2 regions of the Psychrobacillus sp. Z3-81 genome follow, and region 2 is predicted to be linked to the other one. Evidence: predicted binding sites of a transcription regulator. Region 2 holds the regulator's gene; the other holds the start of a gene.

Region 1 (3,422 bases), 310 kb from region 2:
TTGCAAATTGCGCAAGGTTAACTGCTGCTAAATTACACACGGAGTAAGGTGCCAATGGCTGCTCCCCACATGGGTTTGTAGCAACAACTTTTTGGCCGTATGCGACAGCGTTTGTTTTATCGTTGGCATTATCAATAAAAAATACACCTGGCTCTGCAGAGTACGTAGCACAGATATTAATTAGGTTCCATAGCTCTTTCGCCTTTACAGTACGGTATGTTCTTACTTTGTAGCCCATGCGCTCCCATTCACGCACATCTCCAACTAGATGCCAGTTTTGGTTATAAAACTCCATCTCTTCTTCCGTATAGGTCTCTATAGCAGGGAAACGAAGGGCAAAGTCTCCGTCCTCCTCAACAGCATTCATAAACTCGTCTGTTAACGTAACGGAGATATTGGCACCTGTTAAAAATTCAGGATTATGCACTGTATATGTGCCGCCATCTCTAAGCTTTGTTTCAGCGTCCTTTATAATGTCTTCACTGAAGCCTCCAAGGCCAGGTATGGATTTATAGTTTAATAAACCTTGATACATCGCTTCTTCTTGAGGAGTTAAAGGCTTAAATTTAAGCTTGTCCTTTGCAAGCTGTTTAATCGTTTCATCATTTGTATTCTCAATTAAAAATCTTAGAATACGAGGGTTTTGCATTTTAGAAATAATAAATTCTGCAATATCTGGATGCCAATCCGCTAGCATGATCATCTGCGCACCACGTCTTGAACCACCTTGCTCCACTAAATGTGTGAGTTTAGCTATATCATCTAACCAAGAGACAGAACCAGAGGATTTACCGTTTACCCCACGAGCCAATGTGTTGCGCGGGCGAAGTGTGGATCCATTTGAACCAACACCACCACCACGGCTCATAATTTCCATTACTTGTTTTCGATGATCACTGATCCCCTCTCTAGAATCAGCAACAAATGGCATTACATAACAGTTAAAGTAGGTTACATCCGTACCAGTACCTGCTCCATATAGAACTCGTCCAGCTGGAATGAATTTAAGAGAAACTAGCTGTTGATAGAACTTTTCAAACCATTCGGCTCTTTTTTCTTCCGTTTTCTCTACAGAAGCAAGTCCAGTAGCATTACGCTTTGCGATTTGCTCATAGAAAACTTCCAGTGGCTTTTCAATCACACTTAACGGTCTAGTAATGATGCCTGTTTTTAGCTTGGAGCTGTCGTCAATTGCACTTCGATAGTCCTCTTCGATTAAAACTTCTGCTGTTTTAGCCTCTTTGTCAATTGACACAATATACCCTAGACCTCTTGCTGGAAATTTAGGATCTTCTTTTACCGTTAAAACGACAAAATCTCCCACTTTTAGCGTTTTCTTTTCAGTGTCTTTAAAAGAGTAGCGATCAATCATAACAAGTCGAGAGACACCCTTATGTGTCAATTTCATATCTTCCGTTATTGGATGAACTTGAGGAAATAAATCGATGTCCTTGTTAAGTTGAGGAATATTTAAATCCAAAGCTGTTACATTTGTAGTGGTTACCATTTATGCTTCCTCCATTCTACATCTCTCTTATATACAAGATGTAGTAGTTTTATTTATCATACGGCACTATATATAGAGGTGTAAAGCAATTAATACAAAGAATGTAAATTTAAGTATTATTTCCTATTTTTGCTTTTCTCTATATGTCTTAGTGACTTTTATTTTCTAAAATTCCATTCTTTTCTCCCATATCGCTCGTTAACAAGCTCATTTACATAACTTTCTTGTTCAGAGGTCAATCGAAATTCTATTAAGTCAATGTGTAAAGCATCTTCGAATCCATTTTTAAAAGCTTGCTTACACATGTCGATTGAAATCTGATTTTGTAATAATTTGTTAATCGCAACAGCTTTCTGAGATACACTAGCTTCAACCCTTTCTTTTTCTTCCTTCGAGGAGAAACGAAAAGTATTAACCAGCTTTTCAATATCTAGGTCCAAAAGAATAGAACCGTGTTGTAAAATAACACCTTTTTGTCTTGTTTGTGCACTGCCAGCTACTTTCCTTCCTGCTACAACAAGCTCATACCAGCTTGGTGTGTCAAAACAGACGGCTGTTTTCGGCTTCTTTAAAGACTCTAGTTCTTCCACTGTGCTAGGAATGGAAAAATAAGCATCTAAACCAAGATGCTGGAATCCCCTTAATAACCCCTCACTTATTTTACGGTAAGCTTCTGTTACGGTAGTCGGCATATCAGGGTATTTTTCCGAAACAACGACACTATATGTTAATTCATGTTCGTGGAGCACTGCCCTACCCCCAGTCGGTCGTCTAATAAAGCCCAAACCCTGAGCTTTAACAGCCTCCATGTTCACTTCTTTTTGCACAGACTGAAAATAACCTATCGATAGAGTAGCAGGATTCCATTCATAAAACCTAATTACCGGAGGGATGAGTCCCTCGCTATGCCAGTCTAGGAGTGCTTCATCCATTGCCATATTATAAGCTGGATCACAAGGACCAGAATCCAAATAGTACCATTTAGCCTTTTCCAACAGACGTCCTCCTTTATAAAGCATAACGATATTCATTTTATCAAATAGATTGAATTGTATCTAGCAAATCTTTTATAATAGATTTAAGCATAGAAAGGGGAAAGACCGTGTTAGAAATTCTATATACTATCATTGCAGTATTAGTAATACTGGTAGCGTATGCGGCTATTTCTGCATTCCGCATAAAAAAAGCAGTAACAAATCTCAACCAAGAAGAATTTATCAAGGGTTATCGAAAAGCCCAGCTAATTGATGTAAGGGAGCCTAAAGAATTTGATGCTGGACATATTTTAGGCGCACGTAATATCCCTTCCACGCAGCTTAGACAGCGCTTCAAAGAAATCCGACCTGACAAACCAGTTTATCTTTATGATCAAAATGGTGCAAGAAGCTCTCGAGCAGCATTATTCCTTAAGAAAAAAGGATATACAGACCTTTATCAGCTTCAAGGTGGATTCAAAACTTGGACAGGGAAAATAAAATCAAAATAATCTCATAAGGTTTCTTCTTTCAAGGAGAAACCTTTTTTATTGGAGGAAAAAATGAAAAAAAAGATTCTATTCCCAAACAAGGAAATATACAGAGAGACTCATCCTGCATATGAAAATTATGCGATATTTAATCGGAGAGTCATTGAATTGTTACAAGTACATAAAGAAGGAAACTGGGTACCTATAGATTTAGACATCACGCAATATGATACCAGTCTACTAGAAATGATGGAGAACAACTTGATCAATTACGATGTATTAGCAACTATATACGAATCAAAGCCCTCCTATAAAATCTCTAGTAATTCTGAGTTTACTATGGATAGTCAACTAGAAAACTTGTTATCCTTTGACAATAAATTAGTTTTTTTCCCTGATTATGAGGTAGCAATCACACATACATTCTATTTTTCCTTTGACCATACCTGG
Region 2 (3,422 bases):
TGAGGATGCAACAATAGTGATTGGAGTAAACGATGATCAATTAGATGTTGCAACACAAAATATCATCTCTAATGCAAGCTGTACAACAAACTGCTTAGCTCCAGTAGTAAAAGTGTTAAATGATTCATTCGGAATTGAAAATGGGTTAATGACAACTGTTCATGCCTATACAAACGATCAAAATAACTTGGATAACCCACATAAGGACTTAAGACGTGCTCGTTCTTGTGGGCAATCAATTATTCCTACTTCTACGGGAGCAGCTAAAGCGCTTTCACTAGTTCTTCCGGAACTAAAAGGGAAAATCCATGGTATGGCGCTTCGAGTTCCAACTCCAAACGTATCTTTAGTAGATTTAGTAGTGGATGTCAAACAACCAGTTACAGCAGAACAAGTCAATGAAGCATTTGTGAAGGCTGCGGAAGGTCCGATGAAAGGAATCCTTGGAATTTCAATGGAGCCACTTGTTTCTATTGACTATAACACTACTACTCAATCTAGTACTATTGATGGCTTAACTACTATGGTAATGGGAGATACAAAGGTGAAGGTTTTAGCTTGGTATGATAACGAGTGGGGCTATTCTGCTAGAGTAGTAGACTTAACAAAAAAAGTGGCTAATGCGCTACAAGTTGAGGATAACTTTGTAAGAAATAGCTGATTGAAGTGTCGTCTGGCCATTTATTAAATGGTCAACAACCTATATTTTAAAATTTTTTCCATCCTCTTTCTAAATTTCTAGAAAGAGGATTTTTTTTATTGCCAAACGAATATATATATTCTATAATTGGAATCGTGTACTTCTAGTACATGGACTACTTAAAGGGTTAGGACCTCTTTGGACTAACTTTCCCCCGTGGTAGTCAACTTTGATAAAAATTAAACTAATCAAAGGGGGAAACGGACATTGGAGACAATGGGACGTCACATTATTGCAGAACTATGGGAGTGCGATTTTGACAAGCTTAACGATATGCAATTTATCGAGCAAACTTTTGTTGATGCTGCACTCAAATCTGGTGCAGAGGTTAGAGAAGTTGCATTCCACAAATTTGCACCTCAAGGTGTGAGTGGAGTCGTTATTATTTCTGAATCGCATTTAACGATTCACAGCTTTCCAGAGCACGGATACGCTAGCATCGATGTCTACACATGTGGAGATTTAGATCCGACAATCGCTGCTAACTATATTGCAGACGCTCTTAATGCTGGAACGCGCGAAACGCTCGAAATGCCTCGTGGTATGGGGCCAGTTAATGCACCAAAAGCACGTGTGTCAGTTCAAGCGTAAGAAAAACATGACTATAATGAGTGAGCAGAGGAAGAGATTCCTCTGCTTTTTCGATTTTATTGAAAAAAATTGTTATAATAGATATACAAAAATTTAATGTATGATTTAGGAGAGGTATATATGAGGTGCCCAGCATGCCAATTTAACGGTACGAAGGTAGTTGATTCACGCCCAGTGGATGACAACAAGGCTATAAGAAGAAGAAGGGAATGCGAAGACTGTGGTTTTCGATTTACCACTTTTGAAAAGGTAGAGGAAACGCCTTTAATTGTAGTGAAAAAGGATGGGTCTCGAGAGGAATTTAGTCGCGAAAAGGTATTGCGAGGTCTTATTCGAGCTTGTGAGAAAAGACCGGTGGCTTTAAGTCAGCTTGAAGATGTTGTTTATTTTATTGAGAAAGAGCTAAGAAGAACGGGGAATTCTGAAATTAAATCGGAAGAGGTCGGAGAAAAAGTGATGGACAAGCTTGCGGAAATAGATGAGGTAGCTTACGTTCGCTTTGCTTCCGTTTATCGACAATTCAAAGACATCAATGTATTTATTGAGGAACTAAAAGAGATATTAAAGAAAAACCCTTCGTTATAAAAGGAAAGAGATGGTGAATGAAGTATGTTATATAAAGAGCTGAATGCTACTGATTCATATAAAATTCGCTTGCCATATTCTTTTTCGGACTATGATCGTCAACTATTGACTTTGTTTTATCAGCCGATCGTTGGTGCTGAGGGAATAAGTCTTTATTTAACCTTATGGGCAGATGGAGAATTAAAAGATGAGCATGAGTGGCCCCATTATCATTTAATGAATGTGCTGGGTGTGTCCCTAGGTAAGGTTTTTCAAGCAAGAATATCGTTAGAGGCAATTGGTCTGCTAAAAACCTGGCAAAAGTCTGAGGATAGCGGTAGAATGTTTTACTATGAATTAGAGGCGCCGCTTGACCCCGAATCTTTTTTGAAGGATCCATTGCTCTCGATGTTCTTATTTAATAAAATTGGAGAGCATGCATACAAGCAGCTGCGTAGCAGGTACATACAAAATGCTGACTGGAACGAAGGGTATAAAGAAGTATCTCGTACTTTTTTAGATGTGTTCAAACCATCAACTAGAGGAAAAGCATCATTGTCTGTTGAAGAAGAATATGAATCTAGGGGAGAGCGTGGGAAAATCCCATTTTTTTATGACAGCTTTGATTTTGGTCTATTACAGGAGGGATTATCAGAGCAGCTTGTCCCTAAATCTGCTTTAACCTTTGAAGCAAAGGAATTAATCGCCAAGCTTGCTTACCTCTATAATTTAAGTCCAATTGAAATGCAGAAGGTAGTTATTCTAGCATTGGACGAGGAGCTTCGCTTGACGGAAGCCAGATTGACGAAAGCCTGTGCAGAATATTACAAGCTGACAGTCTCTAAAACAGCTCCTGTCATAGAAAAGATAGAGCCAAAAGTATCTACTCCTGCACCAATTAGGTCCATGTCTAAAGAGGAAGAGCTTCTCTATTATTTAGAAAATACTCCTCCGGTTGACGTACTAAGAGATATTGCGAACGGGAAAGAGCCGATTTTAGCGGATGTTCAACTGGCTAATCATTTTGTGACGTATTTCAAAATGCCAATTGGTGTGGTTAACGTATTGCTGCAATATGTTTTGTTGCGAACTGATATGAAGCTAACAAAAAACTATGCAGAAAAAATAGCTTCCCATTGGAATCGTAAGGGTGTCAAAACAGCCAAGGAAGCAATGGAGCTTGCAAGAAAAGAGCATGAGCAATACCTAAAATGGAAGACAGAGGGCTCCAGCGCAAAAACTTATACGAAAAAGCCTACCAGAGAAGAAAAGGTGCCAGACTGGTTCTATAAAAAAGATGGTAAGTTGAAACAATCAGGAAATGTAACGAACGGTATTCAAGACATTGATGCAGAGCGCCAAAAACTGATGGAAGAACTCGGAATAAAGAGGTAGGTGAAAAGAAATGGAACGAGTAAACGAAACATTAAAGAGAGTCATTTCCCCGGAAATATCTTCAAAATTAAGTGAACTACAGCAAGAGGTATTAGAGGATGCGGAAGTTCAAAAATTTATGGAACAGAATGCAGAAGTGATTACGAAAGAAATGGTAAGAAAGAGTTTAAAC

Evidence for each region. Region 2 encodes NrdR, which represses ribonucleotide reductase genes. Its sites were predicted from a motif close to AACACNATATATNGTGTT; they were not measured.
Region 1: AC1ECF_RS01940 (vitamin B12-dependent ribonucleotide reductase) is a predicted target of NrdR. The motif match lies at 1,570-1,587, and genes of this name have one in related genera.

Annotation. Positions count from the first base shown of each region.
Region 1 is NZ_JBWQPU010000001.1:363,771-367,192, reverse strand. Features, by position in the region: gene AC1ECF_RS01940 (vitamin B12-dependent ribonucleotide reductase) at 1-1,507, opposite strand, end outside; gene AC1ECF_RS01935 (lipoate--protein ligase family protein) at 1,666-2,502, opposite strand; gene AC1ECF_RS01930 (rhodanese-like domain-containing protein) at 2,610-2,993, shown strand; gene AC1ECF_RS01925 (ATP-binding protein) at 3,045-3,422, shown strand, end outside.
Region 2 is NZ_JBWQPU010000001.1:53,309-56,730, forward strand. Features, by position in the region: gene AC1ECF_RS00250 (glyceraldehyde-3-phosphate dehydrogenase) at 1-661, shown strand, start outside; gene speD (adenosylmethionine decarboxylase) at 908-1,291, shown strand; gene nrdR (transcriptional regulator NrdR) at 1,412-1,876, shown strand; gene AC1ECF_RS00265 (replication initiation and membrane attachment family protein) at 1,901-3,250, shown strand; gene dnaI (primosomal protein DnaI) at 3,261-3,422, shown strand, end outside.